Regions from separate parts of the Roseateles sp. NT4 genome, predicted to be linked through region 1. Evidence: predicted binding sites of a transcription regulator. Region 1 holds the regulator's gene; the other holds the start of a gene.
The links. The regulator FNR, encoded in region 1, switches genes on or off when oxygen is low (the NO sensors DNR and NnrR bind a similar motif). The targets are predictions, from matches to a motif close to TTGATNNNNATCAA.
Positions count from the first base shown of each region.

Region 1 (8,044 bases):
CGGCCCGCCCTCGACCAGCAGCACCTTGGCCTGGCGCGGGTCGATGCGGCGGAACTCGCCGGACAAGGTGTGGCGGGCGATCTCGGCGAAGGTGCCGGCCAGCTCGACACCGGTCGGCCCCGCGCCGACCACGACGAACTGCATCAGCGCTGCGCGCCGGGCTGGGTCATCCTCGCGCTCGGCCGCCTCGAAGGCCAGCAGCACGCGGCGGCGGATCTCGAAGGCGTCTTCCAGCGTCTTCAGGCCAGGCGCGTGCTGCGCCCAGTCGTCGCGGCCGAAGTAGCTGTGGGTGGCGCCGGCGGCGACGATGAGGTGGTCCCAGCGCAGCACGGCGCCGTCCTTCAGCGTGGCGGTCTTGGCGTTGGCGTCGATGCCGGCGACTTCGCCGAGCAGCGTCGTCACATTGCGCTGGCCGCGGAAGAGGTGGCGGATGGGTGCCGCGATCGACGGCGCCGACAAGCCTGCGGTCGCCACCTGGTAGAGCAGGGGCTGGAAGAGGTGGTGGTTGGTCTTGTCGACGACGGTGATGTCGACTTCAGCAGCGCCTGAGCCGGAGAAAGCTCGCGCCGCCTCCAGGCCGCCGAAGCCGCAGCCGATGATGAGGACTTGGGGACGCATGCAACCGATCCTACGCCTCATTTGCTGCGCCGCAGCAATGCTCCGGGTCAAGCCCCGTTTCGCGCTGTTGCAATGGATGCGAAGCTGGGGAGAGCCGCTGGCGGGATGGACTCTTAGCATGCGGCGCGCGCCTGCACGATGTCCGCCCATTTCCTTTCCGCACCTGCCCACTCAAGCTCCGAGCCCACGTCTTCCACCGACTCGGCCTGGCAGCGCCTGCGCAGCGAGGGCCTGCGTGGCCTGTCCTTTCGCCAGGGCCTGCTGGCCGTCTTCCTGCTGATCGCCATCGCCCTGGGCGGCGCCGCGGCCCAGGCCATGCTGGCCTTGGAGCATCTGGCTCTGCAAGGCCGTGAAGCCTCCCAGGACGCCGCAACACTGACATCCCAGGTGCAGCGCCTGGCCGAGCGCACCGTGGCCATGGAGCGCAGCGCGCGCCAGTTCCTGGTGCTGGACGACGGGGCCTTGCGCGAACGCTTCCAGGCGGCCTGGGCTGAGGCGCGCGATACCCAGGCCGAGCTGACGCACACGCTGACGGAGCCGGCCGCGCGCCAGCTTTTCGCCGACTGGGGTGCTCAGGCCGATGCGGCCTGGCGCATCCTGCAGAACCCGGGTCGCGCCCGACAAGCTGCCCTGCAACGCCTGAACCCCTTGTTCGCTCGCATGCACGGCCTCAACCAGGCGTTGACGCAGCAAGGCCAGCAGGCCATGGACAGGCGCAGCGACGCCGTGCTGGCCGAACTGGAGCAGCAGCGGCGGCTGATCAGCGCCCTCGTTGTCGGCGCCATCGTGCTGGCGGTCCTGCTGGGCCTGGGCTTCGGGCGCTGGCTGCTGCGGCCGCTGGCCGATGTCGAGACCGCCATCGGCCGGCTCGGCGACAACCGTTTCGACCAGCCCGTCGACGTGCGCGGCCCGGTGGACCTGCGCCGTCTCGGCCGCCAGCTGGAGTGGCTGCGCCAGCGCCTGGCCACGCTGGAGTCCGACAAGACCCGCTTCGTGCGCCACATCTCCCACGAGTTGAAGACGCCCATGGCCTCCATCCGCGAGGGCGCGGCCCTGCTGCGCGACGGCGTGGCCGGGCCGCTGACGGCCGATCAGGTCGAGATCGTGCGCATCCTCGGTGACAACAGTGCCGCGCTGCAGCGTCAGATCGAGGGCCTGCTGAGCTATCAGTCGCTCGCTTCGGATGCTCAGCAGCTGCGCCGCCGCCCGACGGCCTTGAAGCCTCTGCTGGAGCGTGTCGTCGACGATCAGCGCCTGTTGTGGCAGGCCAAGGGGCTGAAAGTCCAGCTCGAAGCGGTCGATGTCACCGCTGCGGTCGACGGCGACAAGCTGGGTGTCGTGCTCGCCAATTTGCTGGTCAACGCGGTGCGCTTCAGCCCGCCGGGTGGCAACGTCATCTTGAGATTGAGCGAGGACGCGGCGAGCGTCGCCATCGACTGCCTGGACGAGGGCAGCGGCGTCGCGGTCGAGGACGTCGAGCGCATCTTCGATCCCTTCTACCAAGGCCGCCTTCAGCCCCCCGGCGCCCGCCGTGGCAGCGGCATCGGCCTGTCCATCGTGCGCGAGATCGTGCAGGCGCATGGCGGCTCCTGCTGCCTGCTGCCCAGCGAGCGCGGCGCCCATTTCCGCCTTGAGATACCCCATGCGAAGACTGCTTGAGATCACCGGCCTGCTGTTGCTGGCCGCCTGCCAGACGCCGGCACCCATGCCGCTGGCGCCGCCTCCTCCCGCGCCGGTCTGCCCCGAGCCGCCGCCGGCGCCTCCCGCGCCTGTCGATGAGGGCCTGAAGACTGTGCAGGCGTATGCCACCGATCTGCAAAAGGCCATGCAGCTCGGTCAGGGCCGCAGCGCGGCCGAGCAGGCCCAGGCCGCGACCCAACTGGAAGCCCTGGCCAGCTCCAGTGACCCGCAAGCCGAACCGCTGAAGCCACTGGCCACGCTGATGGCCGCACGCCTGGCCGAGCAGCGCCGCCTGCAGGACAACGTCGACAAGCTCAACCAGCAGCTGCGCGACAGCCAGCGCCGCAACGAGCAACTCAACGAGAAGCTCGAAGCCTTGAAGGCGATCGAGCAGACCCTGCCCGCCAAGCCTGGCGCGGCGCCGCGTTGAGGAAGGAGGGCAGGGCATGAGCACACCCGCCGCCATCCTGGTCGTCGACGACGACACCGACCTGCTGCGCCTGATGACCATGCGGCTGACCGCGGCCGGCCACGCCGTGCAGGCCGTCGCCAGTGCAGAGGCCGCACTCGCCCATCTGGCCGTCAAGCTGCCGGCCCTGGTCATCACCGACGTGCGCCTGCCCGGCCTGGACGGCCTGGCCCTGTTCGACGAGATCCGCGCCCGCCACCCTTCGCTGCCCGTCATCCTGTTGACGGCCCATGGGTCCATCCCCGACGCCGTCGAGGCGACCACGCGCGGCGCCCATGCCTATCTGACCAAGCCCTACGACGGCAAGGAGCTGCTGGACAAGATCAACCAGGCCCTGCTGCTGAACCGGCCCGGCCCGGCGCCCTTCGACGGCGACGGCGCATGGCGCAGCGAAATCATCAGCCGCAGTCCGCGCATGGCGGAGGTGCTGGCCGAGGCGCGCCTGGTGGCGGGCACCGATGCCAGCGTGCTGATCGCTGGCGACAGCGGCACGGGCAAGGAGCTGCTGGCCCGTGCCATTCACAAGGCCAGCCCGCGCGCCGGCAAGCCCTTTGTCGCAGTGAACTGCGCGGCCATCCCCGAGGCCCTGCTGGAGTCGGAACTGTTCGGCCATGTGAAGGGTGCCTTCACCGGCGCCCAAGGCCATAGACAGGGCCTGATCCCGGCGGCCGAGGGGGGAACGGTCTTCCTCGACGAAATCGGCGACATGCCGCTGGCCCTGCAGGTCAAGCTGCTGCGGGTGCTGCAGGAGCGCGTCGTGCGGCCGGTGGGCAGCAACGAGGCCGTGGCGGTGGATGTGCGCGTGCTGTCGGCCACCCACCGCGACCTGGAGCTGGCCATGAGCGAGGGCCTGTTCCGGCCTGACCTCTACTACCGCCTCAATGTCGTCAAGCTGCAGCTGCCGGCCCTGGCCGAGAGGCGCGAGGACATTGCGCTGCTGGCCCAGCATTTTTTGCTGACGCTGGCCGGGCGGCATCGCAAGCCGGTCAAGGGCTTTGCCCCCGATGCACTGGAGGCCCTGGTGACGGCGCCTTGGCCGGGCAATGTGCGCCAGCTCTTCAACGTCGTCGAGCAGGTCTGCGTGCTGGCGACGGCGCCGCTGGTGCCGCTGGCCCAGGTGCAGCGCGCGCTGCAGATGCCGCCGGCCGAGGTGCTGAACTACCAGCATGCCAAGCAGCGCTTCGAGCGCGACTACCTGAACCAGCTGCTGAAGCTGACCTCGGGCCAGGTGGCCGAGGCCGCGCGCCTGGCGGATCGCAACCGCACCGAGTTCTATCGCCTGCTGCAAAAGCATGGCCTGGACCCGCAGCTCTTCCGCGCGGATGCGGCCCCCCTAGCTCAGCCGTCGGATTCCGGCGACAGAAAATTGTCAGACGAATCAAGCGCTTAGCGTTTCGGTGGGCTGGCCTGTCGCCACCCGGCGACAAAACCGGCCCGCGGACCGCCGGCGCGTTCGTGAGAAATTCCTCAAGTGGTTGATTTGGAATGGATTTTCAGAGCTGGCACGGGCTTTGCGCTAAGGCGGTAGTGGTGCCACCCGGCATTGCTTCCGATTCACGCATCCTCAGGAGATCTGCATGCGACAAACCTCGACCTTCGCCCGACTGCTGACCGCCACGCTGATGGCGGGTGCCGCGACCGCGAGCTTCGCGGCCGAACAAGCACCGGCGCCCGCTGACGCCCCGGTCCAGCAAGTGGCGCAGGCCCAGCCGGCCGGCGATGCCGCCATCACCAGCCAGGCCCAGGCTGCCCTGCAAAAGGACAAGGACCTGCAGGCCCTGCCCCTGACCGTCAGCACCACCGGCGGCGTGGTTGTCCTGAAGGGCGTCGCGCCCACCGCTGACCTGGCCCAGAAGGCCGTGCTGCTGGTGCAGGCCGTGTCGGGCGTGAAGGAAGTGCGTAGCGAGATCAAGGTCGGCTGACGCCATACCTTGCATCTCGAGGCCCCGCGCGCCCCCGCGGGGCCTTTTTGCGTCAGCAGCGGCTGTTGTTGACCAGCGCCTGGAGGCCGGCTTGGTTGAGGATGCGCAGCTGGCGCTGCTTGACCTCCATCAGCCCGTCGTCCTGGAACTTGGAGAAGGTGCGGCTGACGGTCTCGAGCTTGAGGCCGAGATAGCTGCCGATCTCCTCGCGCGTCATGCGCAGCACCAGGCTGCTCGGCGAGAAGCCGCGCGCCTGCAGTCGTTGCGTCAGATTGAGCAGGAAGGCCGCCAGCCTCTCCTCGGCGCGCATATTGCCGAGCAGCAGCATGACGCCATGGTCGCGCACGATCTCGCGGCTCATGATCTTGTGGAACTGGTGCTGCAGCACGGTGAACTCGCGCGACAGCTCCTCCAGCTGCGTGTACGGAATGACGCAGACCGACGAGTCCTCCAGCGCGACGGCGTCGCAGTGGTGATGGTCGCTGCTGATGCCGTCCAGGCCGAGCAGCTCGCCGGCCATCTGGAAGCCCGTGACCTGGTCGCGCCCATCCTCGCTGCCGACGCAGGTCTTGAAGAAACCGGTGCGCACCGCGTAGAGCGCCTCGAAGCGCTCGCCGTTGCGGAACAGATGCTCGCCGCGTGCTACGTTGCGGCGCCGGTCCACCAGGCCGTCCAGCTGGTCCAGCTCGCTGGCGTTCAGCCCCACCGGCAGGCAGAGTTCGCGCAGATTGCAGCTCGCGCAGGCGACCTTGAGGGGCTCGACAGTGGTGGGTGCAGTGGCCATGTCGGGAATTATCGGCATGGGCATCGCGCGGGGCAGGGTGGTCAGCATGAAATGCATTGTTCGCCGCCGCACCCGCACTGTCCTTGACCTGGATCAAGGCCGCTGAAGTCGCTGCTGGGCACAGTGGCGGCATGGCTGCCGTCACCGACAAACCCCTGGACCCCGAACTGCTGCGCCGCCACGACGTGGCCGGCCCGCGCTACACCTCCTACCCGACGGCCGATCGCTTCGTCGAGGCTCATCAGGCGCCCCAGCATCTGCAGGCGCTGGCCCTGCGCGGCACGATCCAGCCGCTGTCGGTCTATGTGCACATCCCTTTTTGCGAGCAGCTCTGCTATTACTGCGCCTGCAACAAGATCATCACCCGCCACCATGAGAGGGCGCGCCCTTACCTGGACCTGCTGGGTGTCGAGATGGACCTCGTGGCAGAGGCCCTGGGCGGTGCGGCACCGGTGTCGCAGCTGCACCTGGGGGGCGGTTCGCCGACCTTCCTGTCCGACGACGAGCTCAGCCTGCTGATGGACATGCTGCGGCGGCGCTTCCGGCTGCTGCCCGGCGCCGAACTGTCCATCGAGGTGGACCCGCGCACCGTCGATGCGGCGCGGCTGGCCCATCTGCGCATGCTGGGCTTCAACCGGCTGTCCTTCGGTGTGCAGGACTTCGACGCCGGTGTGCAGAAGGCGGTGCATCGGGTGCAGCCGCTGGAGTCCGTCGCCGCGCTGATGCAATCGGCGCGCGAGCTGGGTTTCGCGTCCCTCAGCGTCGACCTGATCTATGGCCTGCCGCTGCAGACGCCGGCCAGCTTCGCCCGCACCATCGCCCAGGTGGCCGGGCTGCGGCCCGATCGCATCGCGATGTATGCCTATGCCCATCTGCCGCAGCGCTTCAAGCCGCAGCGTCGCATCGTCGCCGAGCTGCTGCCGCCGGCCGGGGACAAGCTGGCCATGCTGTCGGGTGCCATCAGCGCCCTGCTCGGCGAGGGCTATGCCTACATCGGCATGGACCACTTCGCGCTGCCGGGCGACCCGCTGGCCGTCGCCAAGCGCCAGGGCCTGCTGCATCGCAACTTCCAGGGCTATTCGACGCAGCCGGACTGCGATCTCGTCGGCCTGGGCGTGTCGGCCATCAGCCGCGTCGGCGCCACCTATGCGCAGAACGCCAAGACCCTGGCCGACTACGAGGATGCGCTGAACCAGCGCCAGCTGCCCGTGCAGCGCGGCCTGGCGCTGAACCGCGACGACCTGGTGCGGCGCGCCGTCATCATGGCGCTGATGTGCCAGGGCCGGCTGGAATTCGAGTCCATCGCCACGTCCTACCTGGTCGACGTCCAGGCCTATTTCGCGCCCGAACTGGAACGCCTGGTGGCGCTCGCCGCTCAGGGCCTGGTGGCGCTGGAGCCCGGTGCCATCCAGGTGACGCCGCTGGGCTGGTATTTCGTGCGCGCCGTGGCCATGGTGTTTGACCGCTATTGCCAGGCCGACGCGGGCCGCGAGCGCTTCTCCAAGATCATCTGATGGGCCTGGATGCGGCGCTGATCGCCTCGGCCGCGTTGATGGGCCTGGCCGTTACGCCGCATTGCGCCGCCATGTGCAGCGCGCCCTGTGCCCTGGCCGCCGGGCCGCGGCCGGTGAGGCTGCTCGTCGGGCGGCTGCTGGGCTATTCAGCCGCAGGCGCGGTGGCCGCGGCATCGGCACAGGCGCTGGCCACTGCGTCGAGTCGCGTCCTGCTGCTGCAACCCGCCTGGGCCCTGCTGCAGGCGGGCATGCTGCTGCTGGGCCTGACGCTGCTGGCGCGCGGCCGGGTGCCGGCGTGGCTGGGCACGGTGCGCTGGCGCCCCGCGCCGCGGCATGCCTTCGCGACCGGACTCGCCTGGGTTGCCATGCCCTGCGGCCTGCTGCACGCGGCACTCCTGCTGGCCGGGCTGTCGGGCTCGCCCGGCAGCGGCGCGCTGGCCATGGCCGGCTTTGCGCTGGCCAGCACGCCGGGCCTCGCCATCGCGCCGCTGTGGCGGGCGCGGCTGCTCAAGCGTGGCGCGGGTGGAGACGTGCTGGCCCTGCGTCTGGCCGGACTGGGCCTCGCAGCCGGTGCGGGCTGGGGGCTGGCGCAAGGCATATGGCATGGGATCCGGCTGGCCTGCTGAGGCGGCCATAAACTCGCCGGGTTTCGTTTTTGTCTCGAAAGCCCACAAGCCATGTACCAACACATCAAGGTGCCTGAAGGCGGCCAGAAGATCACCGCCAATGCCGACTTCTCGCTGAATGTGCCGAACAACCCCATCATTCCCTACATCGAGGGTGATGGCACGGGCCTGGACATCACGCCCGTCATGCTGAAGGTGGTGGACGCGGCCGTGGCCAAGGCCTATGGCGGCTCGAAGAAGATCCACTGGATGGAGATCTACGCCGGCGAGAAGAGCACCCGGGTCTACGGCCCCGACGTCTGGCTGCCGGAAGAGACGCTGCAGGTCGTCAAGGACTACATCGTCTCCATCAAGGGCCCGCTGACGACGCCGGTCGGCGGTGGCATCCGCTCGCTGAATGTCACGCTGCGCCAGGAACTGGACCTCTACGT
Region 1 covers NZ_JBPZGZ010000001.1:1,485,649-1,493,692, reverse strand. The annotation lists gene ACS5PN_RS06965 (NAD(P)/FAD-dependent oxidoreductase) at 1-618, opposite strand, end outside; gene ACS5PN_RS06960 (ATP-binding protein) at 757-2,277, shown strand; gene ACS5PN_RS06955 (hypothetical protein) at 2,261-2,728, shown strand; gene ACS5PN_RS06950 (sigma 54-interacting transcriptional regulator) at 2,745-4,157, shown strand; gene ACS5PN_RS06945 (BON domain-containing protein) at 4,345-4,689, shown strand; gene fnr (fumarate/nitrate reduction transcriptional regulator Fnr) at 4,742-5,473, opposite strand; gene hemN (oxygen-independent coproporphyrinogen III oxidase) at 5,605-6,987, shown strand; gene ACS5PN_RS06930 (urease accessory protein UreH domain-containing protein) at 6,987-7,613, shown strand; gene icd (NADP-dependent isocitrate dehydrogenase) at 7,665-8,044, shown strand, end outside.

Region 2 (8,044 bases), 1.1 Mb from region 1:
TGCGATGACCCAGAAGCCGCCGCCCAGCTCCGTGGTGGCCTGCACCAAAGCTTCGCGCGGCTCAAACTGGCCGCGCAGGCGCACCCGACGGTATTCGTCGTCTTTGGAAACACTGGCCGAAGCGGGCGGTGCCGCCACCGGCTCCGCGTGGACCCGCTGCCCGACGCGCGCGATCAGGTCTTCCTTCCAGCCCAGGCGCTGGACCTGCCACGCAGCCAGCGCCAGAAAGCCGATGCTCGACAGCGCCGCGGCAACGATCAATGCGATGCGCGCGGCGCGAGCCATCACATATTGCGCATGGCGGCCGGGTCCGGCGTCGGCATCATGTTGGTGTTCATGTGATACATGACCCACACCGAGCCCGACAGCATGATGACGACCAGGGCGGCCGTGAACACCAGGGCCAGCATGGACCAGCCCTGCTCGACCTTGGCGTTCATGTGCAGGAAATAGATCATGTGCACCACCATCTGCACGGCGGCGAAGCCGAGGATGATGAAGCCGGTCATCTTGGGGCTGGGCAGCACCTTGGCCATGACGAGCCAGAAGGGAATGGCGGTCAGGATGACGGACAGGATGAAGCCCGTCGCGTAGCCCTTGTAGCTGACGTGGAAGTCTTCCTCGCCATCGAGGTGGTCGTCGTGACCGTGCGCGTGATCATGTGCATGGCCGGCCATCACAGCACCCCCATGAGATAGACGAAGGTGAAGACGCCGATCCAGACGACGTCCAGGAAGTGCCAGAACATCGACAGGCACATCAGGCGGCGGCGGTTGGCGGGCGTCAGGCCCAGCTTCTTGACCTGGAACATCAGCGTGACCAGCCAGATGGTGCCGAATGTGACGTGCAGGCCGTGGGTGCCGACCAGCGTGAAGAAGCTGGACAGGAAGGCGCTGCGCTGCGGGCCCGCGCCTTCGTGGATGAGGTGGTGGAACTCGAACAGCTCGATGCCGAGGAATCCCAGGCCGAACAGGCCGGTGATGGCCAGCCAGGCCAGCAGCTGCCCCTTCTTGCGGGCCTGCATCGCGATCATCGCGAAGCCGTAGGTGATGGACGAGAACAGCAGCAGGGCCGTGTTGACGGCCACCAGCGGCAGGTCGAACAGGTCGGCGCCCGACGGGCCGGCCGCATAGGAGCGGCCCAGCACGGCGTAGACGGCGAACAGCACCGCAAAGATGAGGCAGTCGCTCATCAGGTAGAGCCAGAAGCCCAGCATGGTGCTGCCGGGCGGATGGTGCTCGCCGCTGTGGTCGTAGTAGACCGGCGTGCCGTTCACGTGCGTGGCAATGGTTGCAGACATGTCAGAGGTCTCCCGGTCAGGCAGCGGACGCGAGGGCACGGGTGCGCTCGTCCTCGGTGCGGGTCACCGCATCAGCCGGGATGTGGTAGTCGCGGTCGTAGTTGAAGGTGTGCACGATGGCCGCAATGACCGTCGCCGCGAAGCTGAAGGCCGCGATCCACCACATATGCCAGATCAGCGCGAAGCCCATCAGCGTGGCCAGCATGGCGATGACGAAGCCGGCGCCGGTGTTCTTGGGCATGTGGATGGGCACGAAACCGGTCGTCGGGCGCTCCGCGCCGCGCTGCTTCATGTCGTACCAGGCGTCCATCTCGTGGGCAATGGGCGTGAAGGCGAAGTTGTAGTCCGGCGGCGGCGAGGACGTGGACCACTCCAGCGTGCGGCCACCCCAGATGTCGCCCGTCGTATCGGCCAGTTCCTTGCGGCGCAGGATGCTGACGGCGATCTGGATCAGGAAGGCGCCGATGCCCAGAGCCACCAAGCCCGCGCCAATGGCGGCGACGACGAAATAGGGCTGCAACGTCATGTCGTCGAAGTGGCTGACGCGGCGCGTGATGCCCATCAGACCCAGCACATACAGCGGTGTGAAGGCCAGCCAGAAGCCGATGAACCAGCACCAGAACGAGACCTTGCCCCAGAAGGCGTCCAGGCGGAAGCCAAAGGCCTTGGGGAACCAGTAGTTGATGCCGGCGAACACGCCAAACACCACGCCGCCGATGATGACGTTGTGGAAGTGGGCGATCAGGAACAGGCTGTTGTGCAGCACGAAGTCGGCCGCCGGCACGGCCAGCAGCACGCCGGTCATGCCACCGATCGTGAAGGTGATCATGAAGCCCACCGTCCACAGCATGGGCACCTCGAACTGGATGCGGCCACGGTACATGGTGAACAGCCAGTTGAAGATCTTGGCGCCCGTCGGGATCGAGATGATCATCGTCGTGATGCCGAAGAACGAGTTCACGCTGGCGCCCGAGCCCATCGTGAAGAAGTGGTGCAGCCAGACGAGGTAGGACAGGATGGTGATGACGACCGTGGCATAGACCATGGACGCGTAGCCGAACAGCTTCTTCTGGCTGAACGTGGACACCACTTCGGAGAACACGCCGAAGATGGGCAGGATCAGGATGTAGACCTCGGGGTGGCCCCAGATCCAGATCAGGTTCACGTAGAGCATGGCGTTGCCGCCAAGGTCGTTGGTGAAGAAGTTGGTACCGAGGTAGCGGTCGGCGGTCAGCAGCGCGAGGGCCGCGGCCAGCACGGGGAAGCTGGCGACGATGAGCACGTTGGTGCACAGCGACGTCCACGTGAAGACGGGCATCTTCATCATGGTCATGCCAGGCGCACGCATCTTGATGATGGTGGCGATCAGGTTGATGCCCGACAGCGTCGTCCCTACCCCCGCGATCTGCAATGACCACAGGTAGTAGTCCACCCCGGGGTCAGGGCTCGCCAGGATGCCCGACAGCGGCGGGAAGGCCAGCCAGCCGGTCTTGGCGAACTCGCCGACGAACAGCGAGATCATGACCAGGATGGCGCCGCCCACCGTCATCCAGAAGCTGAAGTTGTTCAGGAAGGGGAAGGCCACGTCGCGCGCGCCGACCTGCAGCGGCACGACATAGTTCATCAGGCCCGTCACGAAAGGCATCGCGACGAAGAAGATCATGATGACGCCGTGGGCGGTGAAGACCTGGTCGTAGTGGTGCGGGGGCAGGAAGCCGGCGTTGTCGCCGAAGGCCATGGCCTGGTGGGCCCGCATCATCAGCGCGTCGGCAAAGCCGCGCAGCAGCATGATCACGCCCAGGATCATGTACATGATGCCGATCTTCTTGTGGTCGATGCTGGTGATCCAGTCGCGCCACAGATGGCCCCAGAGCTTGAACTTCGTGATCAGGAAGAAGACGGCGAGGCCACCCAGGGCGACGGCAATGAAGGTGGCGACGAGGATGGGCTCGTGCAGCGGCAGCGAATCCCAGCCCAGGCGGCCGAGGATGGGATGCAGCTTGTCGAGCGCCTGGTGTTGGGCAACAACGGGATTGGACATCGGAGGACTCAGTTCTTCTGCGAGGCCGGGGAGACGGCCGACGCATCGGCGGTCTCGACGGGCAGACCCAGCGGGTTGGCAGGCGTGCACAGGCCGGCGACGACGGTGCGCTCGCGCAGGCCACCCTCGGCATCGCGCCAGGGGCTGCGCATGGTGCTGGCCAGGCCGCCCTTGCCGGCGCCGCCGGCGGCGTCGATGGCCATCATCTGGCTCGCGCACATCTTCTTGCCGTCGACGCAGCGGTCGACGATGGCGCCCCACAGGCCCGGCTCGACGCTGGCGTAGCGGCGCACGGCTTCCTTGGTGCTGGGCTGCTCCAGCTTGAGGTAGTCCTCGCGCGTCAGCTTGGCCCCCCCGGCCTTGCCGGATTCGACCCAGCGGGCGAATTCTTCGTCGCTCAGGCCGTGGAACTTGAAGCGCATGTCCGAGAAGCCGGCGCCGCTGTAATGGGCCGAGATGCCGTCATACACGCCAGCCTTGTTGATGATGGCGTGCAGCTGGGTCTCCATGCCCGGCATGGTGTAGATCATGCCGGCCAGGGCGGGCACGTAGAAGGTGTTCATCACGCTGGTGGACGTGAAGCGGAAGTGGATGGGGCGGTCCACCGGCGCGGCCAGCTCGTTGACGGTGGCAATGCCCTGCTCGGGGTAGATGAACAGCCACTTCCAGTCCATGGAGACGGCATAGACCTCCAGCGGCTTCACGTCGGCGGCCAGCGGCTTGCCTTCCGAAATGCGGTCCAGCGGGCGGAAGGGGTCGAGCTTGTGGGTGCTGATCCAGGTGATGGCGCCCAGCGCGATGATGATCAGCAGCGGCGCGCCCCAGATGACGAGTTCCAGGCGGGTGGAGTGGTCCCAGTCCGGCGCATACGTCGCCTCGGTGTTCGATTGCCGGTAACGGAAGGCAAAGAACAGCGTCAGCGCGATCACCGGAACGATGATCAGCAGCATCAGCAGCGTCGAGGTGACGATGAGCTGCGCCTGCTGGTTCGCGATGTCGCCATGCGGCTTCATCACGATCCAGTCGCAGCCGGACAAAGCGAAGCTGGCTGACACAACCAGGGCGCTTGTAAGGAGAGACTTGTTGGGGTACATCCTGAGAGGCGCGCGAGGGTTAACGATCTTGCGGGCAGCGACGGAATGTAAGTTGATTGAGGCAAATCAACGATTGGACATTTTGTCCAAGGCACAGACGGAGACAAGCTCGAAATGGCAGTTGCAGGTAGTACCTTCCCTAGCCCCCAATCCGGTCCGCTGACCACCCGCAGCGACGAGGATCTGGCCCCCGGCGACATCGCGGTGGGCGTCATCATCGGCCGTGCGTCCGAATATTTCGACTTTTTTGTGTTCGGCATCGCCTCGGTGCTGGTCTTCCCGCAAGTCTTCTTCCCCTTCGCCGACAAGCTGACCGGCATCCTCTACGCCTTCCTGGTCTTTGCGCTGGCTTTCGTCGTCCGACCGGTCGGCACGCTGATCGGCATGTCCATCCAGCGCCATTTCGGCCGCTCGACCAAGCTGACCGCCGCCCTCTTCCTGCTGGGCTGCTCCACCGTCGGCATGGGCCTGCTGCCGGGCTATGCCGAAGTCGGCGCCACCGCCGTCTGGCTGCTGGCCCTGTGCCGTGTCGGCCAGGGCATCGCCCTCGGTGGCTCCTGGGACGGCCTGCCCTCCCTGCTGGCCCTGAACGCCCCGCAGCACCGCCGCGGCTGGTACGCCATGCTGGGTCAGCTGGGCGCGCCGCTGGGCTTCCTGGTGGCCTCCAGCGTCTTCATCTACGTCTACGGCAGCCTGGAGGCCAAGGACTTCCTGTCCTGGGGCTGGCGCTTCCCCTTCTTCACCGCCTTCGCCATCAACGTCGTCGCCCTGTTCGCGCGCCTGCGCCTGGTGGTCACGCACGAGTACGAGAAGCGCATGGAGGAGCATGAGCTCGACCCCGCCTATCTGCGCGAGCTGCTGCCGGCCCAGGGCCATCACGTCGTCATCGGCGCCTTTGCCGCCCTGGCCAGCTATGCCCTCTTCCACCTGGTGACCGTGTTCCCGTTGTCCTGGGTGGCGCTGTCCGACCCGCAGGGCATCCAGGATTTCATGAAGATGGAGCTGCTGGGCGCCGCCTTCGGTGCCGTGTCCATGCCCATGTCCGGCCTCATCGCCGACAAGATCGGCCGCCGCAGCTATCTCGGCACCATGGCCGTGTGCATCGGCATCTTTGCGCTGTTCGCGCCCTTTATGCTGGGCGGCGGCAAGCCCGGCCAGGCGGCCTTCATCCTGATCGGCTTCGTGCTGCTGGGCCTGTCCTACGGCCAGTCGGCCGGGTCAGTGACGTCCAACTTCCTGCCCCACTTCCGCTACACCGGCGCGGCCCTGACGGCCGACATGGCCTGGCTGCTGGGCGCCGCCTTCGCGCCTGTGGTGGCCCTGTACCTGTCCTCGCAGTTCGGCCTGCTGTCGCTGACGGCCTATCTGATGTCGGGTTGCCTGGCCACGCTGGTGGCGCTGCGCATCAACAAGCAGCTGCAGGTGGCTGCGGTGGTGGAAGACTGAAGCAAGTCTCCTCAAGCGAAAGCGGGCCCCAGCCCGCTTTTGTTTGCCGCGACAGTTTCCAATCAAAGAAAGTTTCCATACACTTAGCCGTATCGGAAACTGAAAGCGAGCCATGGCCCTGACGCTGCACTCCCATCCCCTCTCCTCGCACTGCTGGAAGGTGCTGATCGCGCTGTACGAGCACGGTACGCCCTTCGAGGCCCGCCTGGTCAATCTGGGCGATCCGGCCGCGCGAGCGGCCTACGCCGAACTCTGGCCGACAGCCAAGATCCCGCTGCTCGTGGATGGCGAGCGCGTCGTGCCGGAAACCTCCATCCAGATCGAATACCTGGATCGCGAGCGCCATCAGTTGCTGCCCGAAGGTTTCGACGCACGGCTGCAGGTGCGGCTGTGGGATCGTCTTTTCGACTGCTATGTGATGGACCCCATGCAGCGCTACATCGCCCAGCAGCTGCGCCCCGAAGCCGAGCGCGATGCCAAGGCCCAGTCCGACGCCGTTGCCGCCCTGGGCCGGGCCTACGACCTGATCGAGGGCCGCATGGGCCCTCACGACTGGGCGGCCGGCGATGGCTTCACCATGGCCGACTGCGCGGCCGCGCCGGCCTTGTTCTACGCCAGCACCATCCGTCCGTTCTCCGCCGAGCACGTGCGGCTGTCCGCCTACTTCGAACGCCTGTTGGCCCGCCCCTCGGTCTGGCGCGTCATCGTCGAGGCGCGCCCGGTCTTCCCCTACTACCCGCTGCACCATGCCGTCCCCGCTCGCTTCCTCGCCGACTGAGCGCCTGGACCGCCTCTTTGTCGCCCTGGCCGACGGCAACCGCCGCGCCATGGTGGACCAGCTCAGCCGCGGGCCGGCCTCGGTGTCCGACCTCGCACGGCCGCTGGCGCTGCGCCTGCCCTCGGCGGTCAAGCACCTGGCCGTGCTGGAGGCCGGCGGGGTCGTGCAGTCGGACAAGGCCGGCCGCGTGCGCACCTACCGCATCGCACCGGATGCCTTTGGGGGGCTCGAGAACTGGGTGGCCGAGCGCAAGGCGCAGTGGCACCGCCAGTTCGACGCCCTCGAAGCACTTCTCGAATCACAGGACAAGCCATGACGACGCCCACCGCCCACACCAGCTTTGTACTGGAGCGCCGCTTCAAGGCCTCGGCCGCCCGAGTCTTCGCCGCCTGGGCCGACCCGGCCGCCAAGCAGCGCTGGAACGACTGCCATGCCGAGACCGGCGCCACCGAGTTCAGCATGGACTTCCGCCCCGGCGGCTTCGAGATCTACCGCAGCCAGCTCGATGACGGCACACCGCTGGCCGTTGACAAGGTCTTCCTCGACATCGTGGCGAACGCGCGCATCGTCTTCGCGTATTCGATGGCGATGGGCGGCCGCGCGCTGTCGGCCTCCCTCGTCACCGTGGAATTCTCAGACAGTGCTTCAGGCTCGACGCTCAAGCTGACCGAGCAGCTCGCCTACCTGGACGGTCATATGGACATCAAGCAGCGCCGCCGAGGTACTGAAGAGGGCCTCGAGCGCTTGCTGCTAGAAGTCGAGGCAATCTAGCGCCAACCAAGCACAGCGGCTAAGGCGTATCGGGGACTTCCAAGACAGCATCCAACAAGGCCTGAACCGAAGCAGGACCCGTCAGCTTGTTGTCCATGAAATCAGAAAAGATGTGATTCGGCCTTGTCTTCAAGCCGAAGGGCAACGCTTCCAACGAGTTGTACTCGCCGCCGACGACTGCCCAGGCCTCATGGATGTTCTCGAAATCGCCTTCGCGAATTCGCTGGACGATCCAAGTCTTCCGCTCGGCCTGATTCACCGAGCTCAGCCCAACGCCTTCCGCGCGTTGTGGAACATCTTCAACCACGGGCTGTGCTCGCTCTTGTCGCCCGAGGTCCAGCTCATCAGCACATTGCGGAAGACGCGTTCCGGGTGGGGCATCAGCGCGGTGAAGCGGCCATCAAGCGTCGTCACCGAAGTCAGACCACCCGGGCTGCCGTTCGGATTGAACGGATAGGCCTCGGTCGCCGCGCCGTGGTTGTCGACAAAGCGCATGGCCTTGATGACCTTGCCGGCGTCACCCTGGCGAGCAAAGTTGGCAAAGCCCTCGCCGTGGGCGACGGCGATGGGCACGCGGCTGCCGGCCATGTCCTTGAAGAAGACGCTGGGCGAAT
Region 2 covers NZ_JBPZGZ010000001.1:395,563-403,606, reverse strand. The annotation lists gene ACS5PN_RS01865 (SURF1 family protein) at 1-285, opposite strand, end outside; gene cyoD (cytochrome o ubiquinol oxidase subunit IV) at 285-677, opposite strand; gene cyoC (cytochrome o ubiquinol oxidase subunit III) at 677-1,300, opposite strand; gene cyoB (cytochrome o ubiquinol oxidase subunit I) at 1,317-3,341, opposite strand; gene cyoA (ubiquinol oxidase subunit II) at 3,350-4,435, opposite strand; gene ACS5PN_RS01840 (MFS transporter) at 4,550-5,881, shown strand; gene ACS5PN_RS01835 (glutathione S-transferase family protein) at 5,994-6,659, shown strand; gene ACS5PN_RS01830 (ArsR/SmtB family transcription factor) at 6,628-6,975, shown strand; gene ACS5PN_RS01825 (SRPBCC family protein) at 6,972-7,430, shown strand; gene ACS5PN_RS01820 (hypothetical protein) at 7,450-7,737, opposite strand; gene purL (phosphoribosylformylglycinamidine synthase) at 7,695-8,044, opposite strand, start outside.
Region 2: a site for FNR is predicted at 4,492-4,505, ahead of cyoA (ubiquinol oxidase subunit II). Genes of this name have one in related genera too.